Regions from separate parts of the Pararhizobium sp. LjRoot255 genome, predicted to be linked through region 1. Evidence: predicted binding sites of a transcription regulator. Region 1 holds the regulator's gene; the other holds the start of a gene.
What was found. Region 1 encodes PhoB, which activates phosphate uptake and scavenging genes when phosphate is short. Its sites were predicted from a motif close to TGTCATNNANCTGTCAT; they were not measured.
Positions count from the first base shown of each region.

Region 2: ACSQ2W_RS07855 (NAD-glutamate dehydrogenase) is a predicted target of PhoB. The motif match lies at 2,367-2,383, and genes of this name have one in related genera.

Region 1 covers NZ_CAXUPQ020000001.1:1,037,493-1,044,711, reverse strand. The annotation lists gene pstC (phosphate ABC transporter permease subunit PstC) at 1-497, shown strand, start outside; gene pstA (phosphate ABC transporter permease PstA) at 494-1,816, shown strand; gene pstB (phosphate ABC transporter ATP-binding protein PstB) at 1,829-2,644, shown strand; gene phoU (phosphate signaling complex protein PhoU) at 2,723-3,433, shown strand; gene phoB (phosphate regulon transcriptional regulator PhoB) at 3,551-4,234, shown strand; gene ACSQ2W_RS05155 (GcrA family cell cycle regulator) at 4,300-4,824, opposite strand; gene ACSQ2W_RS05150 (aspartate aminotransferase family protein) at 5,251-6,450, shown strand; gene argF (ornithine carbamoyltransferase) at 6,498-7,219, shown strand, end outside.
Region 2 covers NZ_CAXUPQ020000001.1:1,594,628-1,601,846, reverse strand. The annotation lists gene ACSQ2W_RS07870 (lytic murein transglycosylase) at 1-329, shown strand, start outside; gene ACSQ2W_RS07865 (carbonic anhydrase) at 595-1,236, opposite strand; gene pdxY (pyridoxal kinase PdxY) at 1,450-2,325, opposite strand; gene ACSQ2W_RS07855 (NAD-glutamate dehydrogenase) at 2,613-7,219, shown strand, end outside.

The DNA.
Region 1 (7,219 bases):
ACGGGCTCGTCACCGGCAACTACGTCTCCTTCATTCAGGCGCAGAGCGTGCTGACGGCCGGCATCGTCATGGGCATCATGCTGATCCCGTTCGTGTCCTCACTTTCCGATGACATCATCACCCAGGTGCCGCGTGCCCTGCGCGACGGTTCGCTCGGGCTGGGCGCCACCCGGTCGGAAACGATCAAGAAGGTCGTTCTGCCGGCAGCGCTCCCGGGCATCGTCGGCGCGTTGCTCCTGACCGCATCGCGTGCCGTCGGTGAAACCATGATCGTGGTGCTTGCCGCCGGTGTTGCCGCGCGCATGCAGCTCAATCCCTTCGAGGCGATGACGACGGTGACCGTCAAGATCGTCAATCAGCTGACCGGCGACCTCGAGTTCAACTCGCCGCAGACGCTGGTGGCTTTCGCGCTTGGCATCACGCTGTTTTGCATCACGCTCGGCCTCAACATCTATGCACTCTACATTGTGCGCAAATATCGGGAACAGTACGAATGACCGAGATCGTTTCCTCTTCGTCCCCCGCCTTCGTGCGCCCCGCTGTAGCCAGACGCGATATCGGCATCAAGCGCCGCTACGCCGCCGAACGCCGCTTCCGTGCCTATGGCGTGGCGGCGATCCTCACCGGCCTATTCTTCCTGTTCGTCCTTCTCTGGACGGTCGTTTCGAACGGCTACACGGCCTTCCAGCAGACGACGATCACGTTGCCGATCGAGTTCGCCGAAAAGGTCATCGATCCGAAGAACGAGCGAGCGACAAAGCCGGCCAAGCTGATGACGGCCAACTATCCGCTGCTGGTGCGCGACGCCCTCGTCAAGGCACTGAGCATTGACCCGGCCAACCGCGCCCTGGTCAAAAAGGCAACGGACATGGTTTCGGCCAGTGCCCGCACCCAACTGCGCGACATCGTCATTGCCAATCCGTCGGTAATCGGCACCACGGTGAACGTGCCGCTGCTGGCCGAAGGCAATATCGACAGTGCCAACAAGGGCCAGATCGACCTCAAGGTCGATGAAACCAAGCGCAAGGTCAACGACCAGCAGATCGCCTGGATGAAGACGCTCACCGATAGCGGTGCCCTGACGAAGGACTTCAACACCGGCATCTTCACCTTCGGCGCCTCCAGCCGCCCGGAAGCGGCAGGCATCGGTGTGGCAGCCCTCGGCTCGCTCTACATGATGCTGATCGTGCTTGTGTTGGCGCTGCCGATCGGCGTCGCCGCGTCCATCTACCTCGAAGAGTTCGCGCCAAAAAACCGGCTGACGGACCTCATTGAGGTCAACATCAACAATCTCGCCGCCGTCCCCTCGATCGTCTACGGTCTGCTTGGCCTGTCGATCTTCATCAACTTCGCCGGCATGCCGCGCTCGGCAGCGCTGGTCGGCGGCCTGGTGCTGACGCTGATGACCCTTCCGACGATCATCATCGCCACGCGCGCGGCGCTGAAGGCCGTGCCGCCCTCGATCCGCGCGGCTGCCCTCGGCCTCGGCGCCTCGAAGATGCAGACCGTCTTCCACCACGTGCTGCCGCTCGCCATGCCAGGCGTGCTGACGGGCACGATCATCGGTCTGGCGCACGCGCTCGGCGAAACGGCGCCGCTGCTGCTGATCGGCATGGTGGCCTTCGTCGTCGATTTTCCCGGCTCGCCGATGGACCCGTCTACCGCATTGCCCGTGCAGATCTACATGTGGGCCAATGAAGCCGAACGTGCATTTGTCGAACGGACCTCGGGCGCGATCATCATTCTGTTGATTTTCCTTGTGGTTATGAACCTTGGCGCAATCCTGTTGCGGCGTCGCTTTGAGCGTCGCTGGTAGTGAGGTAAGAACATGAACATGATGTCAGAAGCAGCAGTTGAAAAGGCGCTTGACCAGAAAATGAACACTGTTCCCTTCAAGATGATCGGCAAGGACGTGTCGGTCTATTACGGCGAGAAGCGCGCTCTTTTCGACGTGAACCTCAACGTTCGTGAAAACACAGTCACGGCTCTGATCGGCCCGTCCGGCTGCGGCAAGTCGACCTTCCTGCGCACGCTGAACCGCATGAACGATACGATCGACAACTGCCGGGTCACCGGCAAGATCACGCTCGACGAGGAGGATATCTACGATCCGACCATCGACGTGGTCGAACTGCGGGCACGCGTCGGCATGGTGTTCCAGAAGCCGAACCCGTTCCCGAAGTCGATCTACGAGAATGTTTCCTATGGCCCGAAAATCCATGGCCTGGCGCGCTCCAAGGCCGAATTCGACCAGATCGTCGAAACCAGCCTGCATAAGGCAGGTCTGTGGAACGAGGTGAAGGATCGTCTGCATGAGCCGGGCACCGGTCTCTCCGGCGGTCAGCAGCAGCGTCTGTGCATTGCGCGCGCCGTCGCCGTCAGCCCGGAAGTGATCCTGATGGACGAACCCTGCTCGGCTCTGGACCCGATTGCGACCGCCAAGGTCGAGGAACTGATTCACGAACTGCGCACCAACTTCACCATCGTCATCGTTACCCACTCGATGCAGCAGGCAGCGCGCGTTTCGCAGCGCACCGCCATGTTCCATCTCGGCAATCTCGTCGAGGAAAACGACACCGACAAGATGTTCACCAATCCGGATGACCAGCGCACCCAGGATTACATCATGGGCCGCTTCGGCTGACGCCATGCCTTGCCGCTTTCCCATGTGGCGAGCGCGGCGCGCTTGGAACCGGGACCATGAACACAAGGAAAAACGATCATGTCCACGCACATTGCTTCCGTCTATGACGAAGATCTCAAATACCTGAACCGGCGCATCTCCGAGATGGGCGGCCTTGCCGAGCAGATGGTCGCCGAATCCGTGCGGGCACTGGTCAATGCCGACCTGGCGCTCGCCCAGAAGGTCATCTCCGACGACGCCATCATGGATGAGGCCGAACGCCAGATCGGCGAGAAGGTGATCGTCACCATCGCAAGACGCCAGCCGGTCGCATCCGACCTGCGCGAACTGATGGGCTCCATCCGTATTGCTGCCGATCTTGAGCGTGTCGGCGATCTCGGGAAGAACACGGCCAAGCGGGTGATCGCCGTTTCGAGCGCCAGCTTGCCGCGGCAGCTGGCTCGCGGGCTGGAGCACCTGGCCGAACTCGCGCTGATGCAGCTGAAGGAAGTGCTCGACGTCTATGCGTCGCGGTCGCCGGAAAAGGCCAACAGCATCCGTGAGCGGGACAACGAAATCGATGCGATCTACACGTCGCTGTTTCGCGAGCTCCTGACCTACATGATGGAAGATCCGCGCAACATCACGCCGTGCACGCATCTTCTGTTCTGCGCCAAGAATATCGAACGCATCGGCGACCATGCGACAAATGTCGCCGAAACGATCTATTACATGGCGACCGGCTCCCAGCCTGTCGGGGAACGTCCGAAGGACGATACCGCCAACACCGTCGGCGCGATCGGCAACTGATCGCCGCGCCGGATCGGAAATAGGTAAGTGAAATCTAGGCATTTGACTGCCCGACGGCTTTCGGGCCGCCGGACGAGCCCTTGCAATGAGGGCAAGGCGTCAAGGAGTTGAGACCGCATGCTGCCAAGAATTGCCGTTGTCGAAGACGAGGAGGCGCTCAGCGTTCTCCTGCGTTACAATCTTGAGGCCGAAGGCTTTGAAGTCGATACGATCAACCGCGGCGACGAAGCGGAAATCCGGCTGCAGGAGCGCCTGCCGGATCTCCTGATCCTCGATTGGATGCTGCCGGGCGTCTCCGGCATCGAGTTGTGCCGCAGGCTTCGTCAACGCTCCGAAACCGAGCGCCTGCCGATCATCATGCTGACGGCGCGCGGTGAAGAGAGCGAGCGGGTCCGCGGGCTTGCCACGGGCGCTGACGACTATGTGGTCAAGCCGTTCTCGACGCCGGAGCTGATGGCGCGGGTGAAGGCGATGCTGCGGCGCGCGAAGCCGGAAGTGCTGTCGACGCTGCTGAAATGCGGCGATATCGAGCTTGACCGTGAAACCCACCGCGTTCACCGCAAGACCCGCGAGGTCCGCCTCGGGCCGACGGAGTTCCGGCTCCTGGAATTCTTCATGGCCTCGCCCGGCCGCGTCTTTTCGCGCTCGCAGCTGCTGGATGGCGTCTGGGGCCACGACATCTATGTCGACGAGCGCACGGTCGACGTTCATGTCGGCCGCCTGCGCAAGGCGCTGAACTTCTCCAACATGCAGGATGTGATCCGCACCGTGCGCGGCGCCGGCTATTCCCTGGAAAGCTGACCGCATATGAGTGAAACATGAAAATGGGGCCGGCCCCTTTTTCATGTTCAGTTGTTCGCGGCGTCTCAGCGAGCCCGGCGGCGCTCGCCAGAGGGCTGGTAAGCCAGCTTTGCGTGGAAGGTGCAGTAGGGCGATGTATCCGGCGAGTCATTGCCGCAGAAATGGAACTCTTCCTTCATAGGATCGCCGATCGGCCACTTGCAGGTGCGGTCCGTGAGCTGCGTCAGCACCAGGCGGCGGGACATCGGCACGACCACGTTGCCGACCGGTGCGACGTCCTGGTCCTCGATGGCGTCGATTTCCACCTGTTCCTTCATGACGGTGGCGCCCGTGGTGCGTGTCACGGTGCGGGTGGTGACGCGCGCAGCGTAGTTCGGCGCGCGCGGTGCGGATGTCGCCGGACGCTTGGCGCGGGCGGTGGTTGCCGTGCTGCCGCCGGCCTTGGCACGGCCGGGCAGGCAAAGCCGGTGCACCTTGCCGATGACCGCGTTTCGGCTGACGCCGCCGAGCTGCGCGGCGATCTGGCTCGCGCTCAATCCTTCTGACCACAACTTCTTGAGTTTCTCGACCCGCTCGTCAGTCCAGTTCATGGTCTTTTCTCCATTCACAGCGTTGGTGATGGTCGAATCCTCCACCGTACCCCGGACGAACTCCGAGGCTGAAACGCGATAACTCTTTTGGTGACTAGGTCCGCCGCATGCGTTCTAGTAATTAATTGTTAAGGTAGAGGTAGGGGGACTCGCTGACAAGAGTCCCCGGAATCCGAGCGAATCGATTTTCGAGTTTTCCCCAACTTGCTTGGCATGCGTGGCATTTTTGCAAGAGCGTACGGTCAAAAAAATCGATGTCGCGCTGGCGGCGTGAATTGCCGCAAATTACCGGCTTTTGTTGACATTGCGGTGCGAAATGAAGATAGTGATTTTGCCGCCGCGAGGCGGCATTTTGATTTTTTAAGGGCTGACCTCAGTCCGAGCTGAGCCGAAACAATCACCGTGATGATTGAGGAGACATGCGCCATGGCCGATGCCACGCCGCTTTATGACACATATGCCCGCGCCCCCTTGCGGTTCGAGCGCGGCGAAGGCGTCTGGCTGGTTGCGGAGGATGGCACGCGCTATCTCGATTTTGCCGCCGGTGTCGCGGTCAATTCGCTCGGCCATGCCCATCCGCACCTCGTTTCGGCGCTGAAGGAGCAGGCGGACAAGGTCTGGCACCTCTCCAATCTCTATGAGGTCCCCGGACAGGAAAGCCTGAGCCGCCGGCTGACTGAAGCCACCTTTGCCGACAAGGTATTCTTCACCAATTCGGGTGCGGAAGCACTGGAATGCGCGATCAAGACCGCGCGGCGCTATCACTTCTCCAAGGGGCATCCGGAAAAGTTCCACATCATTACCTTCGAAGGCGCCTTTCACGGCCGGACGCTGGCGACCATCGCGGCCGGCGGTCAGGCAAAGTATCTCGAGGGTTTCGGTCCGAAGGCCCCGGGTTTCTATCAGGTTCCGTTCAACGACATGACGGCGCTGAAAGCGGCCATCACGGAGGAAACCGCCGCGATCCTGATCGAGCCGATCCAGGGCGAGGGTGGCATCCGCACGGTACCGAAGGAATTCCTGCAGGAAGTGCGCTCGCTGTGCGACGAATACGGCCTGCTTCTGATCCTCGATGAGGTCCAGTGCGGCATCGGCCGGACCGGCAAGCTGTTTGCCTATGAATGGGCAGGTCTCACGCCCGATATCATGGCGGTCGCCAAGGGGATCGGCGGCGGTTTCCCGCTCGGCGCCTGCCTTGCGACAGCGGATGCGGCTTCCGGCATGGTCGCCGGAACGCATGGATCGACCTATGGCGGCAACCCGCTGGCAATGGCTGTCGGCAACGCGGTTCTCGATGTTGTATTGGCTGATGGTTTCCTGCAGCATGTCCGCGATGTGGCGCTGGTTTTCCGCCAGGGCCTCGCTTCGCTTGCCGATCGTTTCCCCGATGTCATCGAGGAAATTCGCGGCGAGGGCCTGATGCTCGGCATAAAGGCCAAGGTACCGTCCGCAGACCTGCTCAAGGCGATCCGCGCCGAGCGGCTTCTGGCCGTGCCTGCGGGTGAAAACGTCATCCGCCTGCTGCCGCCGCTGGTAACGACGGCCGAGGAAGCTCGCGAAGGCTTGGCGCGGCTCGAGCGGGCGGCCGAACAGCTGACGGCGGAACGACGAAAGGCCTCGGCCTGAACGACGTTCCCCCTTCCCATGCTGAAAACACAGGACTTTGAATAGAAATGGCCAGACACTTTCTCGATCTTTCTGCCATGACGGCAGGCGATCTGCGGGCGATCATCGAAGACGCCCGCGTCCGCAAGGCTGCCACCAAGGCCGGCACGGCCGAAAAGCCGCTTGCCGGCAAGATGTTGGCGATGATCTTCGAGAAGCCATCGACCCGCACGCGCGTATCCTTCGATGTCGGCATGCGCCAGCTCGGCGGCGAGACGCTGTTCCTCTCCGGCACCGAAATGCAGCTCGGCCGCGCCGAAACCATCGGCGACACGGCCAAGGTGCTGTCGCGTTATGTCGATGCCATCATGATCCGCACGACCGATCACACCCGCCTGCTCGAACTTGCCGAGCACGCAACCGTGCCGGTGATCAACGGCCTGACGGACACGACACACCCCTGCCAGATCATGGCCGACATCATGACCTTCGAGGAGCATGCGGGCCCGGTGAAGGGCAAGACCATTGCCTGGACCGGCGACGGCAACAACGTGTTGCATTCCTTCGTCGAAGGGTCCGCCCGTTTCGGCTATCGGATGAACATGGCCGTTCCTCTTGGTTCCGAGCCGGACGACAAGATCCTCAACTGGGCCCGCGACAATGGCGGCGACATCAAGCTCTATCACGACGCCGATCAGGCGGTTGTCGGCGCCCATTGCGTGGTGACCGACACCTGGGTGTCGATGAACCAGGAACACCGGGCGCGCGGTCACAACGTCTTCCAGCCCTT
Region 2 (7,219 bases), 560 kb from region 1:
TTTATGCGGCGCTCAACCTCGTGCAGCGCGGCGATCTGAGCCCGGATGCGCACGGCGCCGCTCATGGTGAAATCGGCCAGACGCAGTTCCTGCCGGCCAACGTGCTGAAATTCGGTGTCGATGGCGACGGCAACGGCCATATCGATATGGTTCGCTCCAAGGCGGACGCGCTTTTTTCGACCGCCAACTTCTTGCGCGGCCACGGCTGGAGCGCCGGCGGCGGCTATCAGCCGGGCGAGGGCAATTTCGGCGCGATCCAGGGCTGGAATGCCGCCAGCGTCTACCAGCAGGCGATCGCCATCATCGGCGCGGAAATCGACGGCGACTGATAGCGGTGCCGTTTCGGAAGGAAATCATCCGCAGCTTGGGAAGCCAGGCTGCGGTTTTTTGTTTGGGATGGGCTTTGCGCTCAGAGCAATCCAATTTCTCTCCGTCATCCCGGCCTTGGGCCGGGATCCAGCCACGCGACGTCGATCGCGTGAAAGAGTGTCTTGCATCGCAGACGCGGTGCGGCAGGATTTCCGGAACGCGCTATGCTCGCCCGAGGATGACGGGGGCGATAGTGCCGCCAGAAACTGAAAGTGCGTACGTCCGTCACATCCCCGGCCGGGCGAAATCGCCGGTCTTGGCGTCCATAACCCAGAGTTCGCCCGTGGAAATGTCGAACCAGGCGCCGTGCAGACTAAGCTTGCCGCGCTTTTCGAGGATATCGACACAGGGGAACGTGCGCAGGTTGGCGATGGAATTGCGGATCGAGACGCGCTCCAGCGCCCGCTGGCGCTCGGCGGCGGTCATGATGTCGTTGCTCTGGATCTGTTCGGCGGCAGGTTTCAGGAGATGCATCCAGCGACCGATGAAATCGCCGGGCGACAGCGGCCCGGCATCGAGATCAAGCGCCGCCTTGATGCCGCCGCAACGCCCGTGACCCATGACGACGATATCGCGGACCTTCAGCACCTGAACGGCAAACTCGAGGGCAGCGGAGGTCGAGTGATAATGACCGTCCGGCTCGTAGGGCGGCATCATGTTGGCGACGTTGCGGACGACGAAAAGCTCTCCGGGGCCGCTGTCGAAGACGGTCTCAGGCGCGGCGCGGCTGTCACAACAGGCAATAACGAGGGTTTGCGGCTGCTGTCCGGTTTCGGCGAGCGCCTTGTAGCGCTGCTGCTGCTCGTTGAAACGCCCGCTCATGAAGTTGTTGTAGCCGTTCAGCAGATGGTCCGGAAAACGCTGCATGTGCTCGATCACTCCGACTATTTAAGACAATTGGGATGTACATTGCACGCTTGCCACCTGAGGGACACAGCCTTTGTGCGCCGCGCACATGCAAATTTCCGGCAGCCCATGCCGCCGGCAACATCCGTGAAATCTCCCAACTCGTCCCGCGTAAGGTCCAACCGGTTTATTCGCTCAGGGCAGGGGGAGGCAAGAGCGATGTGCGCCGCCGCATCACGAGCGCCGCTTCTGGCTTGGATGCATCAGCCGGCGCATCTGGACCATCGCCATCGGCGTCGCGAGGCTTGCGGCATCGCGCTCGAGCGTCAGCTCGTCGGCGCCGCGTTTGCCGGTGCGGGCAATGATTTCGAAGACGCTGGCCGTCGCCAATTGCAGCGCCCGTTCCTCCTTCAGCCCCTCCAGAAGCCGGGCGACAAACAGCGCCGCGAGCAGGTCACCCGTGCCGCTGGGGGGATTGTCGATCAGGCGATGTTCGGCCAGCAGCGCATGATTGCCGGAGAGATAGAGATTGCCGGTGCTGCCGTGCATCATCCCGATTGCCGAGGTAACCAGCATGCGCGGCGGCCCGAGCGCCAAAGCAGCCTCAAGAATGGCGGCGTTGGTTTCAAGCGGAACGCCGCAGAGCCAGGACAGTTCGAACCGGTTGGGCGTGGCAAGCGACGCCAGCGGCAAAAGCCTGTCGCGCATCGCTATCGCTGTTGCCTCAGGGACATAAAGGCCGCCGACATCGCCCATCACCGGATCGCAGGCATAGAAAAGGTCGGGATTTTTCTTCCTCAGCGCCTCGACGAGCCGCGCGATCCCTTCTGCTTGATGAGCTGCCCCGAGATAGCCGGAGAGAACAGCGCGGACTTCACCTGTCCACGGCGCCCGGATGAGGTCATCGATCAGGCTGTTGAAGTCGTCCTCACCCACCGTCACCCGGGTCGAGGGGCCATGGCCCGGATGCCAGGGCAGGATGACCGTCGGCACAGCCCAGACCGGATAACCCAGCATCTCAAGCGCAAAGACCGCGGCGCGATTGCCGACGGAACCGCGAATCACATGGCTTGAAATGACGATGACGGCGCCGGGTGCAGGCTCGGACATTCATGTTTTTCCGCTATTTCGACACCCTCAGATCGCCCGACAGTCATGCCGCTGTCAACTGTGACCAGGAAAAGATGAAAAAGCGCCTTTCGCCGTCCAATAGATGAGCAGGATCGCTGAGCGAATACAACCGATTTAATTTCAAAATTGGTGCATTTTCTCCGAAATTTTCATGAATCCATTCCGAATTCGCTCAAAATGCGCGAAAAACATCCACAAAAACAGTCGCCAACGGCCATTCTTCTGTTAGGTTCGGCAAAAATGGTGATTGCGGGGGAGAGACTGCCATGGGCGCCAAATACAATCCGAAACGAGACCGGCACTTTGAAGTTGTATGCGAGGCCGGCAAGGCACTTGGACTGACGATGCTTTCGCCGGAAATCCTGTTCCGCCGAGCAAGCCATGATGATCTCGATCAATATACGCCGCAGATGCTGGCGCTGACCGCGGCGCATGCCCTGAAAGAAGTGAGCCGGAGCGAAAGCGACCGGCCGATCATCACCGTCGAATCCATCGATGGCGTCACCCCCGGCGGAACGGACGTATCGATCCTGTCCGTCACCGACCGCAACATGCCGTTTCTCTACGACTCAATCATGGGCGAGGTCACCGCCACCCACCGCGATATTCACCTTGCCGTGCATCCCATCCTGGTGCTCGAAGCTGGAAAGCCGGCTAAACTCTTCGATCCGGAAGAAAAGAGCGATCCGGCCTCGCGGGTCAGCCATATCCAGATTCATCTCTCCAGGCTAAGCGATGCGGAGGCGGACGACCTCAAAGCACGGGTCGGCAATGTCCTTTCGCAGGTACATCACGCGGTTGGCGACTGGACGCAGATGACGGCCCTGCTCGACCAGTCAATGAACGAGCTCGAAAACCACGCTCCCTCACGCAGGAAGAACGATCGTGAAGAAACACTGGCCTTCCTGCGCTGGCTGCGCGACAACAATTTCACCTTCCTTGGCATGCGCGAATACACCTATTCGGGCAAGGGGGATAGCGCCGTGGTCGAGCGCGGCAAGGGCCGGGGGCTTGGCATTCTCTCCAATCCGGACGTTCATGTCCTGCGCCAGGGCAAGGACGCGGTACTGACGACGCCGGAAATCCTCGCCTTCCTCAACGGACCTGATTTCCTGATCGTTACCAAGGCGAATGTGAAATCGGTCGTCCACCGCCGCGCGTATATGGACTACATCGGCGTCAAGCGTTTCGACGAGGCGGGCAACGTCACCGGAGAGTTGCGCATTGTCGGCCTCTTCACCTCCAGCGCCTATACGCGGCCGGCAGCGGAAATTCCGTTGTTGCGCTTCAAAGTGGAGAAGATCGTCGATCATTTCGGCTACGATCCGCAGAGCCATTCCGGCAAGATGCTGGCCAACACGCTGGAATCCTATCCGCGCGACGACCTGTTCCAGATCGATGTCGGCCTGCTCGCAAGCTTCTGCGAACAGATCAACGAACTCGGCGACCGGCCGCGAATCCGGGTTTTGCCGCGCATCGATCATTTCGATCGGTTTGTTTCGGTGATCGTCTATGTGCCGCGCGAACAATATGATTCCGATGTCCGCGAAAAGATCGGCAACTACCTGAAAACCATCTATGACGGCCGCGTTTCCGCCTACTATCCAGCTTTTCCGGAAGGCGGCCTGGCACGCGTCCATTTCATCATCGGGCGCTACACCGGCAAGACACCCCGTGTGCCGCAGGCAAAGCTGGAGGAGGCCGTGCGCGAGATCGTCACGCGCTGGATCGACCGGTTCAACCTGCTTGCCCGCCACAAGGGTGTCGAAATCAGCGTCCCCGAAGCCTATCAGGCAGCGTTCACGCCGGCCGAAGCCTATGCCGACCTCGACGATATCGCGGCCTGCCTGTCCACCGACCCCATCCGCATCGCCTTCTATCAGAAGCGCGGCAAGGCACCGGGAGCTCTCGAGCTGAAGATCTTCCACGCCGGCGAACCGGTGTCGCTCTCCCATCGTGTTCCGCTGCTTGAAAATCTCGGCTTCCGGGTGATCAGCGAACAGACGCATGATATCGCCGTCACCGACGCTACGAGCGGGCCGCGCCTCGTCGTTCTGCACGATATGGAACTGGTCCATCGGGACGGGCACATACTCAACCTCGACAAGTGCGCCGCGATGCTGGAAGAAGCTTACCTCGCCGTCTGGAACGGCCTGATCGAGGATGACAACTTCAACCGGCTGATCATGCTTGCCGGCCTGACGGCCCGCGAAGTGACCGTTCTGCGGGCCTATGCGCGCTACCTGCGCCAGACAGGCATCACCTATTCCCAAGGCTATATTGCCGAGACGCTGAACAAGTATCCGGCTATCGCTGCCGACATCTTCAAGCTCTTCGTCACCCGCCTGGACCCCTCGCTCGACGACAAGCCGCGAACGAAGCGCATGGCGGCGCTCTCGGCGGCGATCGAGCAGGCGTTGAACGCGGTCCCCAGCCTCGACGAAGACCAGATCCTGCGCCGCTACGTCAATGCCATCATGGCGACGTTGCGCACCAATTATTTCCAGCGAGATAAAGACGGCAATCCGAAGGCGATGCTGGCCTTCAAGCTCGATCCGAAAATCCTCGACGGCCTGCCCGAGCCGCGCCCGTTCCGCGAAATCTTCGTCTACGGCACCGAAGTCGAGGGCGTGCACCTGCGCTTCGGCAAGGTGGCACGCGGTGGCCTGCGCTGGTCGGATCGGTCGCAGGACTATCGCACCGAGGTGCTCGGCCTCGTCAAGGCGCAGCAGGTGAAGAATGCCGTCATCGTGCCGGTCGGCGCCAAGGGCGGCTTCTATCCGAAGCAGCTGCCAGTGGGCGGCACCCGAGACGAGATCTTCAAGGCCGGCACCGAGGCCTACAAGACCTATATTCGGACGTTGCTGTCGATCACCGACAACATTGTTGGCCAGGATGTCGTGCCCCCGGCCGACACGCTGCGGCTTGACGGGGACGACCCGTATTTCGTCGTCGCCGCCGACAAGGGCACCGCGACCTTCTCCGACACCGCCAACGGGCTTGCGCAGGAAGCTGGGTTCTGGCTGGACGATGCCTTTGCCTCCGGCGGCTCGGCCGGATACGACCACAAGAAGATGGGCATCACCGCGCGCGGTGCCTGGGAAACCGTCAAGCGGCATTTCCGCGAAATGGACATCGACATCCAGACGACGCCCTTCATCGTCGCCGGCGTCGGCGACATGTCCGGCGACGTCTTCGGCAACGGCATGCTGCTTTCGGAAAAAATCCGGCTGATCGCCGCCTTCGACCATCGCGACATCTTCATCGATCCTGACCCGGATACCGCCCGCTCCTTTGCCGAGCGCAAGCGCATGTTCGACCTGCCGCGCTCGAGCTGGCAGGACTACGACCGAACGACACTTTCGGCCGGCGGCATGATCATTCCGCGCACGGAGAAATCCGTGACGCTGACGCCGCAGGCGATGGCGGCGATCGGCATCGACAAGCAACAGGCAACACCGTTCGAGATCATGACGGCGATCCTGAAAAGCCCGGTCGATCTCTTGTGGTTCGGCGGCATCGGCACCTATGTGCGGGGTCCGAGCGAAACGGATGCGGAGGTCGGTGACCGCGCCAACGATCCGATCCGCATTACGGCCGACGAGGTCGGTGCCAAGGTGATCGGCGAGGGCGCCAATCTCGGCGTCACCCAGCGCGGCCGCATCGCCTTCGGTCTCAAGGGCGGACGCTGCAACTCCGACGCGATCGACAACTCCGCCGGTGTCAACTCCTCCGACTTCGAGGTCAACATCAAGATCGCACTGGCTTCCGCCATGCGAGACGAGCGCCTGACACGCGCCAAGCGTAACACGCTGCTCGCCTCGATGACCGACGAAGTGGCGGCGCTGGTTCTGCGCAATAACTACGAACAGTCATTGTCGATCTCGCTCACCGAGATGCTCGGTGCTGGCAACCGGACGGCGCTAGCGCGGCTGATGACAAGGCTGGAAGCCGACGGGCATCTGAACCGCAAGGTGGAAGTGCTGCCGAACGACGTGGCGCTCAGCGAGCGCTACCAGAGCGGCAAGGCGCTGACGCGCGCCGAGATCGGCGTGCTCTTGTCCTATGCCAAGATCGTCCTGTTCGACGAGATCGTCGCCAGCGATCTGCCGGATGATCCCTATTTTCTTGCAACACTGCGCGACTATTTTCCGGCGAAGATGCACAAGGCGCATGCCAGCGACATCACCGAACACCGGCTGCGCCGAGAAATCATCGCCACGGTGCTCGCCAACGACACGATCAATCGCGGCGGCCCGGCCTTCGTCAGCAGTCTCATCGACCAGACGGGCTTCATGCCGGCCGATGTGGTGAAAGCCGCGGTGCTGGCGCGCGACGGCTATGACCTGACGCGCATTCAGGGGGAAATCGACGCACTCGACACCATTGTCAGCGGCCGGGTCCAGAACGAGCTTTACCAGGAAGCCGGGCGCATCTTCGCCATCGTGACCGAACGGACATTGCGGACACGGGCAATCGCCGGGCCACTCGGCGAGGCAGTGGACAAGCTGCGCCAGGCGCTCACAAAACTGAAACCCAGCCTGCATTCCTCGATTCCGGAGGACGCAGCCGAAGAGGCGCGCCAGAAGGCGGCCTATTTCGCCGAGCGCGGCGTGCCGCAAGTTTTGGCCGACGAAGTGGCCGGCCTGTTCCTGCTGACGCTGGTGCCAGAGATCATGCAGATTTCCGCCGAGACCGGCGTGACGCTGGCACGCACGGCACAGAGCTACTTCGGCGTCACCCAGAACCTGCGGATCGCCCGGCTTCTGGCCGCAGCCGAGCGCGTTTCGGCGACGGAACAATATGAGGCGATGGCACTGTCGCGCAGCATCAGCGATATCGCCAATGCCCGCCGCGAGATCACCATCGCGGC